3 regions of the Bacillus thuringiensis genome follow, and region 3 is predicted to be linked to each of the others. Evidence: predicted binding sites of a transcription regulator. Region 3 holds the regulator's gene; each other region holds the start of a gene.

Region 1 (5,155 bases), 940 kb from region 3:
AGAAGGAATTATTTCTCCTGTGTTAGATTTACAAATTTCATACCGTAAAGCGATGCGTTACGGAGAAAAAGCAATCGTAAAAACATGGGTAGATACTGTGAGCCCACTTCGCGTTGTATATGGATATGAAATATATAATGGTGATGGTGAACTTTGTATTACTGCAAGTACGACGAATATTTGTGCGAAAAAAGAAGGGTTCCGCCCTGTATCATTTAAAAAGTTATATCCTGAGTGGTATGCGAAATATGAGGAAATTAAGAAAAAATAAAAAAGCGTGGCAGAAGCCACGTTTTTTTATTTTTCATAATTAAATTGTGGGAAGTCGTCACCTTCGTTAAGTGTAACAGATAAATTATGTCCATCGAAGAACCATTCATCATCGCCTTCAATAAAGAAATTAATACCTTCTTCTTGAATTTGAACAGCAGGATGTGCAGGATCATCTTTACGAATACCTAAAGAAAGTCCTTTTTGCACAGTACTGCAACCACCGTATTGTACGAAAAAGCGTAGTGTTTCATTTGATTGTAAGTTTAATTCAGTTTTATACCATTGTGCTGCTTCTTTTGTTACGGAAAGATTCATGTATAGTTCCTCCAAATTATGTTGCTTTTTCTTTAGTATAAAAAATAACGCAAAAAGACGCTATTAATATGCTTCACGTTTTCTTTTTGCGTTATGTGGGTTACGATCTTATTTTTGCTTTTTTGAAAAGTTTGCTTTAGGCTCAGTTTTATTTATAATTCGTCTGATATTTGCACGGTGTTTATAAATAACCATACCTGCTAATAAACACATCGCAATAATGAAGATTTTATCCCCGCTAACAATGGATGCAATAACAGCAACAACTGCTGTTACCATAGAAGAAAGTGATACGTATCTTGTTGTAAATAAAAGGGTGAAAAATACAACAGCTAATATTGCAAAAACAACTGGTGAATAGCATAATAGCACCCCAGCAGAAGTTGCAACTGCTTTACCACCGCGGAATTTCGCGAAGATCGGGTAGACATGTCCAAGAACAGCCGCTAACCCGAACCATAGTGGGTGAATATCTAATCCGAAAATCATTGGTAGACTTGTTGCTAATGTCCCTTTTAAAATGTCAGCAATTGTAACGGTAAAACCTGCTTTTTTCCCTAATGTGCGGAATGTGTTTGTTCCGCCTAGATTACCGCTCCCGTGCTCACGAATATCGATTCCGTAGCCAATTTTTCCAACAACTAGTGCAAATGGAATCGAGCCAAGTAAGTAGGCAACGATAAATAAAAGATATGTAGTAACCATAAGTTCAGTCTCCTTTATTCAAATGTGTTGATAAAGGGTAAAAAGAGTTTTTCCCGTATATTGTACCATACATTTGTAAAGAGCACATTTCTTTTTTGTAAATGAAAAATTCATTATTTCGTGAAAAAAATTTCACAGTAATGTTACATTTCTCACAGAAACAGTAAGACTATATGTAGTAACATTTTAATCACAAGACAACAACATATTGGTGGAGGGTTATAAATGTTACGAAATATTACACGTGGAGAAGAATTAATGAAAGTGTTTGAGACGATAGTCCACGGCAATGAACAAGATTTAATGCAAGAAAATGCAAATGTAGACGGCCGCTCTCCAATGGGCGTAATGGGAACGTTCGCATCTGAGAGTGCAAAATATTATGCTGTTGAGAATTTATTGTCAGATCAAGTGAAAAAAGCGATAAATGAAAATATATTATATCCACATGATTTAGATTTTTATACGACAGGAACGACGACTTGTTCGCAAATTCCGTTAGCGCAAATGCTTGCTAACGGTTTTCATACTGGACATGGACATATGAGACAACCGCAAGACATTAAAAGTGCATTGGCTCTTTCGTCTATTATTTTTCAAGCGAATCAAAATATGCAGCATGGTGGTCAATCGTTTGCACTCTTTGATATTGATTTAGCACCTTATGTACGAAAAACAATTGAGAGACATAAAAAACGATTACAATCATATCCGCTTACGAAAGAACAAATAGAAGAATTCGCGTGGAAAGAAACGGAAAATGATACGTATCAAGCGTGTGAGGCTTTCGTTCATAATTCGAATAGTATGCATAGTAGGGGCGGAGGACAAGTACCGTTTATTTCTATTAATTACGGAACAGACACATCAAAAGAAGGAAGACTGTTGATTAAACAACTTTTAAAAGCGACACAAGCTGGGCTTGGTAAAGGAGAGACACCGATTTTTCCGATTCAAATTTTCAAGATGAAAAAAGGTGTGAATTTTGAAGAAAGTGATCCGAACTACGATTTATTTGAATTAGCATTAGAGACAACTGCAGAGCGATTATTCCCTAACTTTTCATTTTTAGATGCTCCGTTTAATGCAGTGCATTATGATGGAAGACCAGAAAGTGAAGTATGTTACATGGGATGTCGTACCCGTGTTATGTCTAATATACATGGAGAAGAAACAGCGATTGGTAGAGGGAATTTATCATTTACGTCTATTAATTTAGTGAAATTAGCGTTAATTAGTGGTTCAAAAGAAGCATTTTTTGAAGCGCTAAACTACTATTTAGATTTAGGAATTAAGCAGCTATTAGAAAGATTTGCGTATCAATGTACGAAGCGAGCAAGAGATTTTCAGTTTTTATATTCACAAGGTGTATGGCGTGGTGGAGAAACATTGCAGCCTGAAGACTCCGTAGCTTCGATTTTAAAACAAGGGACGTTAAGTATTGGTTTTATCGGTCTTGCGGAATGTTTAGTAGCTTTAACAGGAAAGCATCATGGGGAAGATGAAGAATCATGGAAACTTGGGTATGAAATTATTTCCTTTATGAGAGATAGAATGGATAAAGCGACAGAAGAACATCAACTGAATTTCTCGATAATTGCAACTCCAGCGGAAGGATTGTCAGGGAAGTTTGTGAAAAAAGATAGAGAAGAATTTGGCGTGATTAGCGGTATAACGAACCATAATTACTATACGAATTCATTCCATATTCCAGTTTATTATAACATTCAAGCGATAAAAAAAATCCGTTTAGAAGGCCCGTTCCATGCTCTATGTAATGGAGGACACATTACGTATATTGAACTAGACGGAGCAGCAATGCATAACAAAAAGGCATTAAAACAAATTGTACAAGCCATGGCAGAACATGGTGTTGGATACGGTTCAATTAATCATCCTGTTGACCGTTGTAAGTGCTGTAGTTATCACGGGGTTATTGGAAATGAATGTCCAAGTTGCGGGAATGAAGATGAGGCTAATATAGAAAGAATTCGCCGCATAACAGGCTATCTTGTAGGAGATATGTCGAAGTGGAATAGTGCGAAACGTAGTGAAGAGATAGATCGGGTGAAACATAAATGAAAGTGATGAATATTATTCATGATAGTGTAGTAGATGGAGAAGGATTGCGGACGGTCGTGTTTTTTGCGGGCTGTCCGCATCGTTGTGTCGGTTGCCATAATCCAAAATCGTGGAATATTTGCAACGGAACGGAAATGACAGTAGAAGAAATTGTGAAAGAGATTGCAAGTAATCCATTAACTGATGTAACATTTTCAGGTGGAGATCCATTTTTTCAAGCTGCTGAAGTAAAAAAGGTAGCAAAGATCGTGAAAGATTTGAAAAAAAACCTATGGATGTATACAGGTTATACGTTAGAAGAGATACAGAGTTCTCAAAATAATGATATGATAGAGTTGTTACATTATGGGGATGTTTTGGTCGATGGAAGGTTTGAAATTGAGAAAAAAGATTTAACACTTCCATTTCGCGGAAGCTCCAATCAACGTATTATTCGATTGAAAGAGTAAAAAGGCGGGATAGATTATATGAATAAAACAGTATTGCTTGTTGAAGATGAAAGAAGACTACGTGAAATTGTTAGTGATTATTTTCGTAATGAAGGCTTTGAAGTAATCGAAGCAGAAGATGGAAAAAAAGCGTTAGAGTTATTTGCAGAGCATGAAATTGATTTAATTATGTTAGATATTATGTTACCGGAAATAGATGGATGGTCTGTTTGTAGACGAATTAGAAAAGAATCAGCAGTACCAATTATTATGTTGACAGCACGTTCGGATGAGGATGATACATTGTTAGGTTTCGAATTAGGTGCAGACGAGTATGTAACGAAACCATTTAGCCCGAAAGTGTTAGTAGCTCGCGCGAAGACGTTATTGAAACGTGCGGATGGTGCGGTAGGAGTAGCGGAAGAAAATGCTATGTCTTTAGCTGGAATAGAAGTGAATCGTCTATCTAGAACTGTTTTAGTAGATGGAGAAGAAATTATATTGACACATAAAGAATTTGAACTTCTCGTTTATTTAATGGAGAACAAAGGAATCGTGTTATCACGTCAACATTTATTAGACCAGTTATGGGGATATGACTATTACGGTGATGACCGAACGGTTGATACCCATATTAAAAAACTTCGAAATAAGCTGGGAGATAAAGCGACGCATATCGGTACTGTTATTCGAGTTGGTTATAAATTTGAAGAATAATCTAGAACGATTTGTGTAATTTAGCCTAGGAAAATGGCGATTTGATACTCTCTTTTGAAGGTAGAATGTACAAAAAATACTTTTCTTGTCTACAATGTTAGATAGGAGTATTTTTTTAATTGGATTTCACGATGAGTTCACAAGAAGGACACAAAACGTGACTATACTGAAAATACGAATTCACCAGAGAGGGGAAATAAAGCATGGGATATTACGACGGACCAAATTTAAATGAAGAGCATAGTGAAACGAGAGAAGTGAGAAAATCAGGTAGTAAAAAAGGCTATTTCTTCACAGGTTTAGTGGGGGCTGTAGTCGGAGCGGTTTCGATTAGTTTTGCAGCACCATATATGCCATGGGCTCAAAATAATGGAGCGCCAGTATCATCATTTAGTTCGGATTCAAAAGTAGAAGGTACTGTAGTTCCAGTTGTAAATAAAGCGAAAAATGAAACTGATTTACCTGGTATGATTGAAGGGGCGAAAGATGTTGTTGTAGGTGTTATTAATATGCAACAAAGTGTTGATCCATTTGCGATGCAACCGACAGGTCAAGAACAACAAGCTGGTTCAGGATCAGGTGTTATTTATAAAAAAGCAGGAAATAAAGCATATATTGTAACAAACAACCACGTA
Region 2 (5,155 bases), 2.2 Mb from region 3:
TCAATTTCTTCTTCAGTAGCTAACGTTGTAAAGATATGACTGTAACTCTTCGCATGTACTTCTTCCATAGCTCCCATGAAAGCTAATACACTTTTAGCTTGTAAATTTTCAAGATGAACAAGTACAAGTGGCATTCCTTCGCCACCTTGTTTCGTATCTAAAAGTGTTAAACCACCTAATACACGCTTATAAGCAATTTGCTCTTCTTTCGATAATTGCACCCAAGTATTTTTGTCAGACGAAACCGCAATTTCTTCTTCTGTCCAAAACTGAGCGATGTTTTGCTTCCAAAACATTAAACTAAAATCATCTTCTTTTTTGTTCCAGTTTACCGCACGCATTAAATCGCCCCTTCTCTAAATATGATAACTAAGCATGAGCAGGGTTCAGAAAACCCTGCTCATCATGTCTCACTTTTTATATTAAACGGTACAAGCCACACACTCTTCCACGCTTAATTTACGTGTTCTCGTATAATACAGACTCTTTAAGCCTTTTTTATGTGCATAGATGTAGTAACGTGCTAATTCACGTGTTGAAATATCACTATTAACGTAAAGAATTGTACTAATTCCTTGGTCAATATGTTCTTGAATTTCTGCGATTAAATCAATTAATTTAAACTGATTCATATCGTAAGAAGATTTATAGTACCAGAACGTATCTTTTGATAAATACGGCATTGGATAATATGTTGTCGCGTTCGCATATGTTCTTGATTCGATTTGACTTACGATCGGCATTACGCTTGAAGTTGCATTTTGAACGTAACTGATTGATTGTGTTGGAGCAATGGCAAGACGATATGAGTTGTATAAACCATTCTTTTGCACTTGCTCTTTTAAACTTGTCCAATCTTCTTTTGTTGGAATATGAATTCCTTCAAATAGTTGCTGAACTTTTTCAGTTACTGGGCTGTAATCTGTCGTTTCATACTTTTCAAAGTATGTGCCATTCGCATAATCAGATTTATCGAAGTCTTTAAATGTCTCGCCTTTTTCTGTAGCGATTTCCATACTTTTCTCAATAGAGTAGTAATTTAACATCATAAAGAATGTACGAGCGAATTCTTTCGCTTCTGCACTTTCATAAGCGATTTTATTTTTTGCTAAATATCCGTGTAAGTTCATTGCTCCAAGTCCAACTGAATGAAGCTCGTCATTTGCTTTTTTCACAGTTGGTGCATTCGGAATAATCGTCATATCAGAAACAGCTGTTAAAGCTTCCATTCCCGCATGAACTGCTTCACGAATTTCTTTATTTTCCATTACGTTTACGATATTTAACGATCCTAAGTTACAGTTAATATCACGACGGATAATGTCATCTGTACCGTAATCATTTATTTCTGAAGTTTCTTGAAGCTGGAAGATTTCTGTACATAAGTTCGACATCTTCACAGTTCCAATATCCTTCAATGGATGTTGATTATTTGCATTTGATTTAAACATTAAGTATGGGTAACCAGACTCAAGCTGAATCATAGCGATTTTAATAAGCATATCACGTGCACTAATATCTAGTGGCTTCTTCTTCACTTTCGGATTGCTCATTAATTCATCATACATTTCATCAATGTCAATATCATCTAAATGCTTGCCATATTCTTTATAAACCGTATAAGGCGCGAAAACATGGAAAGGTTCGTTTTTCTCAGCAAGCTCAAAGAACTTACTTGGAACGATAATTCCGATTGATAGAGACTGAATACGGCTCTTCTCATCGGCATTTATTTTTTTTGTATCAAGGAATTCAATAATATCCCAATGGAAAATGTTTAAATATACTGCACCGGCACCTTTTCGTTGGCCAAGCTGATTCGCATATGAAAACGAATCTTCAAGCAACTTCATAACAGGTACTACGCCACTTGCAGCGTTGTCAATACCTTTAATTTGCTCACCGCGTGCGCGTAGCTTAGATAAGTTTAAAGCTACTCCCCCGCCGATTTTCGATAATTGCATCGCAGTATTAATGTTAAAGCCGATTGAATTTAAGCTATCGTCCATCTCTAACAAGAAACAAGACACCATTTCTCCTCTTCTGCTTCTTCCCGCATTTAAAAAGGTTGGTGTCGCTGGTTGGTAGTTTTGTTTTACAATCATGCTTGCGAATTGTCTTGCTTTCGAAACATCACCGCGTCCTAAGTATAATGAAACAATTGCTACACGATCTTCATAGCTTTCTAAGTATTGTTTTTGATCATTCGTTTTTAACGCATAATCTTTGTAGAACTTAGATGCTGCCATATAAGATTGGAACTCGAAGTTTTCACCATAAGCGATGTTATATACTTCCTCTACTTCCTCCAAGCTATACTCGTCCAGAACGTTGTAATAGTAATCATGTTCTTTCATATACTCCATTCGCTCTGCCACGCTATTAAAAGGAACGGTATTCTCTCTAGCTTCTTCCATAAAGACTTCTAATGCCTCTTTATCTTTATGAAGCTGATAAAAACCGTCCTGCATTTGCGTGATTTCATTATTCAGTTCAATGTGTCGCAATCTCCCGCACCCTTTCCTTAAAATATTCTACATCGTTATTTGTTCCAGATAACTCAAATTTTGATACAATAGGCACTTCATATTTAGTAGAAATCTTGTCAGCACTTGCACCGAACATGTCTCCCCAGTTACGATTGCCGCTTGCAGATACGCCTTTTAATTTTTCATTATTGCGCTCTAAAAAGTCTAAAACACGTTCTGGTACATTGCCAAAACCTGTTGTATACGTAATAAGAATAAAGTCTTCATCTATTACTAGATCTTCATCAATTTGAACGGCCGGCATATTTAATTTGTGAATGAAACGCTTCACGTTTCCTGTCATAGAATCATATGCAACTAACATTTCCGACCCTCCCTCTCAAATCTATATTCTCTATATGTTGTTCTTGATTTCTCTATATATTGTATTACGTTTCAAAATAAGACACAAGATATATGTATAAATTCTTTCTTTTTTTAAATTTTACTTTTCGACATGATAGCCGTTTTTTTTCAATACAATGACTATGAAACAACATTCTAAAACTCATGTCAATAAAGTGCTTTTCAAAAAAGTTGTCAACGAATTTAACCTTATTTTTAAAAAAGTTAACAATATATTTTGTCATAAAACGGTAGATGCTGGAGAAATATATTTCTCCAGCATCACGCAAAAAAGAACAGATATGAAACTATAATCTGCTCTAAAAAACGATTACATTTATCAAATTTACCTTATTAAATATATTATACATATACTTTCGTTTTTCGTTACATACTAAAAGATAACTATTATAGAAAAAGATTATTATTATGGAACTTCAATTTATTTATGAAAAGTTTATTCAGAGTGCTCAATACGCAAAATATCTTTTACAAATATGTGATGTGGATTTTCATCTTTATCAAGCATTGTACATACAGGAGCCTCTTCATCAAAGTATACAATCATTCCTTCTACGTACTGATATGTATGTTGAACTTGTACAGTTACTTTAATTTCTATCGCTTCTTCATATGCTCTTTTTATTTTCTGAAGCATTTTTGCTGAACATTTTCGTTTCTCTGGATACATAACCATTCCCATAAATCTATTGCCGGCTCTATCTTTCCACATATAATCCCAATGTGGTAAAATGCTTTGTTTAAAATCGCCCATAATTCCCCTCTCCTTTATCTTTTATTTATCCCACATTAAACGTCCGGTTGGTGAAGGCTACTAATTAGTGAAGGATGCCCTGCTGATCAAAATTCCCCTTTATGAACGTGGCGTTTCTGAATATGTATAAATCACTTGCCCGCCTCGCTGTGCGTTACCAATGAAATGCTTAAAGTCTTCTCTATTTACAACAACTTCTCTGAACGTATAAAATACATCTTTCGTAACAACATACTCCGTTATTTCACCATTTTTCAGCTGATCTAAAATTGTATTTGCTAATTCTTTATCCATGTATTTCACCTCTCTGCAATATTTTATTCTATCGTATATTCTATAGGTCAACAACTGTAAAATTATCCCGCTATTTGCGGGTAATCCGATTGGTGCTGACTACTAATCAGTCGTGGAATGAACAAAAAATCTTACTGATTAACATTTCACTTTATCTCGTTGTTATGCCATGATTTTATTTTCGTTATTTCGCAAACAATATCGTTTTACTATATGTCCACTAAATATCATATACTAACATAGCTACTTCTCTATATCAAACATTTCGGCATTCAATTATGCAAAGTTCCATACCACTATGCTACAATATACAAATAGAACTAGGAGGGATACTATGATTCGGAAAGCAAAAAAGACAGATGCAATGGCAATAGCTCCTTTATTGTATAATGCTCTGCATGAAATTGCTGAAAAAATCACAGGTAGCACAGTTGAAGCAGAAGTATTACTAGGACTTGAGACATGGTTCTCAAAAGAAAATAACCGTCTGAGCTACGAAAACTGTTTTATTTATGAACAAGACGAGAGTGCAGTTGGAATTATTGTCGCTTATCACGGTAGTGAAGCAACACAGCTTGACGCACCAATTGTACATCACTTAAGAGAATTACATAAAGATGAATCGATTACGTTAGAAAAAGAAGCTGAGCTTGATGAGTATTACATTGATACATTATCAGTTTCAAGTGCACACGGTGGAAAAGGTATTGGTTCTAAATTAATTGAAGCTGCCGAAATCTATGCAACTGAAAAAGGGCATGAAAAAATCGCTTTACTTGTTAATTTAGAAAACACACGCGCCTATTCACTATACGAAAAGTTAGGTTATAAAAAAGATGAAATTGTTATGCTAGTAGGCGAACCTTATGCTCATCTCGTAAAACCATTAAACGTCAAAATTTCTATATCTTAAAAAGAAAGCACACGATTTATATAAATCGTGTGCTTTTATGTTAAATTCGTATTTAATATATTTCCATCCATCGCCTCGTGAAACGTATATGTTGTACATCCCCATGGCTTTCTATGCAAAATAGGAGAACCAGACCATCCCATTGCCCTCAGCTCCGTTCCAATCATCGAATTAAAATAATTATGACCTACAAGAGCAATACTTCCATGTACGAGAGCATAACGATGTAACAGGTAAGCCGCTTGCCTTGCCCTCTCTCTTACTTCCTTATAAGACTCAACATCTTTATGGTAGCCAAGT
Region 3 (5,155 bases):
ATAACAAAATAGTAGAAGTGTTTGGAGCGGAAGTGATACAACAAGATGGGGAACTGGATCGTCCAAAATTGGGAAGCATCGTTTTCTATAATGAAGAAAAACGATTGCAGTTAAATAAAATTGTGCATCCTGCAGTGCGTGAGGAAATGAATAGACAAAAGGAAATGTACATAAAAGAAGGTATGCAAGCGATTGTGTTAGATATTCCTCTCTTATTTGAAAGCAAATTAACAAGTCTCGTTGACCGCATTTTAGTTGTAGCAGTTACGCCTGATACACAATTAGAACGTTTGATGAAACGAAATGGTTTTTCGGAAGAAGAAGCGACAGCTCGTATTCAATCTCAAATGCCGTTAGCAGAAAAAGTGAAAAATGCAGATGAAGTGATAAATAATGATGGCACAATTATGGGAACGAAAACACAATTGCAGGTAATTTTAAAGAAGTGGAACATTATTGACTAAAAAATTGTGAAATTAATGAAAATGCTTAGTGACATATCCCCTTTTTGTGTTATACTATTATTGGGATTGGAGATAAATAGTATAACGCATTCAAGGGGGATAACATATTATGACTCGTGTGGCAATTAATGGATTTGGACGTATTGGGAGAATGGTATTTCGTCAAGCAATAAAAGAAAGCGCATTCGAAATTGTAGCAATCAATGCAAGCTATCCATCTGAAACGTTAGCACACTTAATTAAATATGATACAGTTCATGGCAAGTTTGACGGAACAGTAGAAGCATTTGAAGATCACTTATTAGTTGATGGAAAAATGATTCGCCTTTTAAACAACCGCGATCCAAAGGAATTGCCTTGGACAGATTTAGGTGTTGAAGTTGTAATTGAAGCAACTGGTAAATTTAATTCGAAAGAAAAAGCAATTCTTCACGTTGAAGCTGGAGCGAAAAAAGTTATTTTAACAGCGCCTGGTAAAAATGAAGATGTAACAATTGTAGTTGGTGTGAACGAAGACCAATTAGATATTACAAAACATACTGTTATTTCAAATGCATCTTGTACAACAAACTGTTTAGCGCCTGTTGTTAAGGTGTTAGATGAGCAGTTCGGAATTGAAAACGGTTTAATGACGACAGTTCACGCTTATACAAATGACCAAAAAAATATTGATAACCCACATAAAGATTTAAGAAGAGCACGTGCTTGCGGACAATCAATTATTCCGACAACGACAGGTGCTGCGAAAGCGCTAGCAAAAGTTCTTCCGCATTTAAACGGAAAACTTCATGGTATGGCACTTCGTGTACCAACGCCAAACGTGTCTCTTGTTGACTTAGTAGTAGACGTAAAACGTGATGTAACAGTTGAAGCTATTAACGATGCATTCAAAACTGTTGCAAACGGTGCGTTAAAAGGTATTGTAGAATTCAGCGAAGAGCCTTTAGTATCTATCGACTTTAATACAAATACACACTCAGCTATTATTGATGGTTTATCTACAATGGTAATGGGTGATCGTAAAGTGAAAGTACTTGCTTGGTATGATAACGAGTGGGGCTACTCTCGTCGTGTTGTAGATCTTGTAACGTTAGTTGTTGAAGAGTTAGCGAAACAAGAAAATGTGCAACACATTTAAGTGAATGAGGGAGAGGGCAAGGCAATATTTGCCCTCTTTTTTTATTTTTTTCTGAAAAGGAAAAAAATTATATAAGTATATTTTAAAAAGTGGACATACCACGAAACGTTGTGATTACTGCATTTGTGAATCGTTTATTTTTTTTAGGGAAAAGTAAAGAGGAAAATATGACAGAAAATCGAAAAAACTGTTGTTGCAAAATGAAAATAAACAAAGTATACTAACACTCGTAAACTTAAGAGCTGAGGTACGTAGTCACTACTTAAAGGGTTAGGACCTCTCTGGACTAACTTTCCCCCGTGGTAGTGGAGCAAGCCAAATTGCAAATTAGTTTTCAATTCGAACAGTTAGAATAAATTTACAAGGGGGAACTGTAGAATGGATACTATGGATACGATGGGTCGTCACGTGATCGCTGAACTTTGGGATTGCGATTTCGACAAGCTTAATGACATGCCGTATATTGAACAATTATTTGTGGATGCAGCACTAAGAGCTGGTGCTGAAGTGCGTGAGGTTGCTTTCCATAAATTTGCACCACAAGGTGTAAGTGGAGTAGTAATTATCTCAGAATCACATTTAACAATTCATAGCTTTCCGGAGCACGGTTACGCAAGTATTGATGTTTATACTTGTGGGGATCGTATTGATCCAAATGTTGCTGCAGAATATATTGCAGAAGGTTTAAACGCGAAAACGCGTGAGAGCATCGAGCTTCCTCGAGGCACTGGTAGCTTCGAAATTAAGCAGAGAGAAACAAAAGCTCTTTAAAAAAGAACATAATTGATTTAAAATGTAAAGAGGTGTATAATGCACCTCTTTTTTAGTTTATAAAAAAGGGAAAATATAACGTACTTGTTAGTTGAATAAATTGGACTCTTGCAAATGAGGTAGTGCCCTATATACCATCTTATTTTTAAGTATGAGATGATAAAGTGATGCGCTGAAACTTAAAGTGGTAAGAGAGTTAGAATGAGTTATATAATATTGTATATATATTTTAGGTGAATTGAGTAGAGAAAAATAAAGAGTATAGTGTAAAGGAGTGAATGAATTGCGTTGTCCATCCTGTTCTCATAATGGTACAAGAGTGTTAGATTCGCGTCCGGTAGACGAGGGGCGCTCTATTCGAAGAAGAAGAGAGTGTGAAAGTTGTTTAAGTCGCTTTACGACCTTTGAAAGGGTAGAAGAGTCACCTCTTATCGTTGTTAAAAAAGAAGGCACAAGAGAAGAGTTTAATAAAGAAAAGATTTTACGCGGTTTAATTAAAGCGTGTGAAAAAAGACCAGTATCTTTAAGACAATTAGAAGAAGTAACACAAAGCGTGGAACGTGAACTGCGTAATTTAGGTATATCAGAAGTGAAAAGTGATATGATTGGTGAAATTGTTATGGAAGAACTTCGCGATATTGATGATGTTGCTTACGTACGCTTTGCTTCTGTATATCGTCAATTTAAAGATTTAAATGTATTTATTGAAGAATTAAAAGATATACTGCAAAAAGAAAGAGAGTAGAAGTTGTATTTTATTCTCTTTACATACCGTAAGTAATAGGATAAAAGAGCTAGAAGCGTAAGCTAATAGCTCTTTTTCACTAAGAATTTATATAATGAAGATAGAGCGAATGAAGTAGAGGATAGATTGGATGAGAGAAAGGAAAAGCAAGAATGGAAAAACAATCATGGATGGAGCTATTGCCGATTGATCGTTATAAAGTAAGTGCGAAAGGGCTACTGCATAATTACGACCGAAAAGTATTAACGATGTTGTATCAGCCGTTAATAGGTAGTAGAGCTTTTAGCTTATACATGACACTATGGGGGGAGCTAGAGCAAGATCGTGTATTTGGAAAAGAGAATACACATCATTCCCTTATGGTGACTATGCAAATGCAACTTCCTGAAATATATGAGGAACGAGTAAAGTTAGAGGCAATTGGGCTTTTGAAGGTATATATTAAGAAAGAAAAAGATATTCGAATGTTCATATATGAATTGCAACCACCTTTATCTCCGAAGCAGTTTTTTGATGATATTGTTTTAAGTATCTTTTTATACAATCGATTGAGTCGGACAAAATATAATCAAGTAAAGCAATATTTCTTAGAAGAAGAATTTGATTTTGCTTCTTATGAAAATGTTACGCGCTCTTTCAATGATGTGTTTGGTTCGTTTAATCCAGGACAGCTTGAGCATGCGCAAGAAGACCTTCGTATTCCAAAAACGACAACTATGCCAAGTAACGAGAAGGGAGACGCTCCGAAAGTTTGGAATGATTTCTTTGATTTCTCTTTATTTGTAGATGGATTGTCCGCTCTTGTTCCTAAAAAGGCGATTACAGATCAAGTAAGAGACTGCGTTATAACACTTGCTTACGTGTATGGTGTAGATGTGTTATCGATGCAAAATATCGTTCTTGGTGCGGTGACAGAGATGCAAACAATTGATATGGAAAGGCTTAGAAAAGGAGCGCGCGATTGGTATCAATTTGAAAATGGTCAAGCATTACCGGTACTAAGTGAAAGAGTACAGCCTCATGCTGCACGTACGATGAAAGAGAAAGAGCCTTCATCACAAGAGGAGATGCTAATAAAGCAGCTAGAGGAAATCTCGCCAAAACAACTATTGAAAGAGATTTCTGGTGGTGCAGAGGCAACGAAAGCGGACTTGCAAATTGTTGAAGATGTCATGATTAATCAAAAATTGACACCAGGAGTTGTGAATGTACTTATTTATTACGTTATGCTACGCTCAGATATGAAACTTGCGAAAACGTATGTTGAGAAGATTGCTGGGCATTGGGCACGTAAAAAGGTCGGCACAGTAGCGGAAGCGATGGCGTTAGCGAAAGAAGAGAATCGTCAATATCAAGAGTGGGCTGAGACGAAGAAAAAAGGCCGTACGGCGAAGAAAACGGTACGAAAAGAAATGGTGCCAGATTGGCTTAAGGAAGAAGAGCCGAAAGAACAAGAGAAAGAAACAGCGAAGAAAGATGTAAGTGTAGAAAAAGATGCAAGTACGCTAGAAGATGAACGAAAACGATTAGAAGAAGTGTTAAAAAAATATAAGCGTGATTAATAGAAGAGAATGAACGCTCTTTGAGGTGAGAAAATGGAGCATATTCAAAATTCATTTACAAAATTAATGGAAAATGAAAACTTTAAAAATAGATATGAAGTATTAAAGGCAGAAGTAATGGCGCATCCGCGTGTGAAAGAATTTATAGACGAACATAAAGGTGAAGTAACGACTTCTATGATTGAGCGCAGTCTTGTGAAGTTATATGAATATATTGGACAAAGTGTAGGTTGCGTAGATTGTCCGGATTTGGGTGCATGTAAAAATATGCTGCAAGGGTATGAGCCAAAGCTTGTTATTCAAGGGAAAATGATTGATATTCAATACGATCGCTGCGTTAGAAAAGTAGCATATGACGAGAGAAAGAAATATGAAAAACTCGTTCAAAGTGTATATATGCCAACGGATATTTTACAGGCAACTATGGAAAACTTAGACCCTTCTGATTTAAATGCACGTATCGATGCGATTGGTG

What was found. Region 3 encodes NrdR, which represses ribonucleotide reductase genes. Its sites were predicted from a motif close to AACACNATATATNGTGTT; they were not measured.
Region 1: AC241_RS17710 (anaerobic ribonucleoside triphosphate reductase) is a predicted target of NrdR. The motif match lies at 1,459-1,476, and genes of this name have one in related genera.
Region 2: nrdI (class Ib ribonucleoside-diphosphate reductase assembly flavoprotein NrdI) is a predicted target of NrdR. The motif match lies at 2,902-2,919, and genes of this name have one in related genera.

What each region holds. Positions count from the first base shown of each region.
Region 1 covers NZ_CP012099.1:3,457,202-3,462,356, reverse strand. The annotation lists gene AC241_RS17725 (acyl-CoA thioesterase) at 1-271, shown strand, start outside; gene AC241_RS17720 (HesB/YadR/YfhF family protein) at 298-588, opposite strand; gene plsY (glycerol-3-phosphate 1-O-acyltransferase PlsY) at 697-1,293, opposite strand; gene AC241_RS17710 (anaerobic ribonucleoside triphosphate reductase) at 1,519-3,375, shown strand; gene nrdG (anaerobic ribonucleoside-triphosphate reductase activating protein) at 3,372-3,824, shown strand; gene AC241_RS17700 (response regulator transcription factor) at 3,843-4,520, shown strand; gene AC241_RS17695 (S1C family serine protease) at 4,724-5,155, shown strand, end outside.
Region 2 covers NZ_CP012099.1:1,321,402-1,326,556, reverse strand. The annotation lists gene nrdF (class 1b ribonucleoside-diphosphate reductase subunit beta) at 1-341, opposite strand, end outside; gene nrdE (class 1b ribonucleoside-diphosphate reductase subunit alpha) at 423-2,507, opposite strand; gene nrdI (class Ib ribonucleoside-diphosphate reductase assembly flavoprotein NrdI) at 2,494-2,853, opposite strand; gene AC241_RS06855 (hypothetical protein) at 3,331-3,648, opposite strand; gene AC241_RS06850 (hypothetical protein) at 3,748-3,942, opposite strand; gene AC241_RS06845 (GNAT family N-acetyltransferase) at 4,277-4,855, shown strand; gene AC241_RS06840 (phosphoglycerate mutase) at 4,891-5,155, opposite strand, start outside.
Region 3 covers NZ_CP012099.1:4,399,565-4,404,719, reverse strand. The annotation lists gene coaE (dephospho-CoA kinase) at 1-464, shown strand, start outside; gene AC241_RS22695 (glyceraldehyde-3-phosphate dehydrogenase) at 574-1,602, shown strand; gene speD (adenosylmethionine decarboxylase) at 1,990-2,373, shown strand; gene nrdR (transcriptional regulator NrdR) at 2,657-3,118, shown strand; gene AC241_RS22680 (replication initiation and membrane attachment family protein) at 3,271-4,680, shown strand; gene dnaI (primosomal protein DnaI) at 4,714-5,155, shown strand, end outside.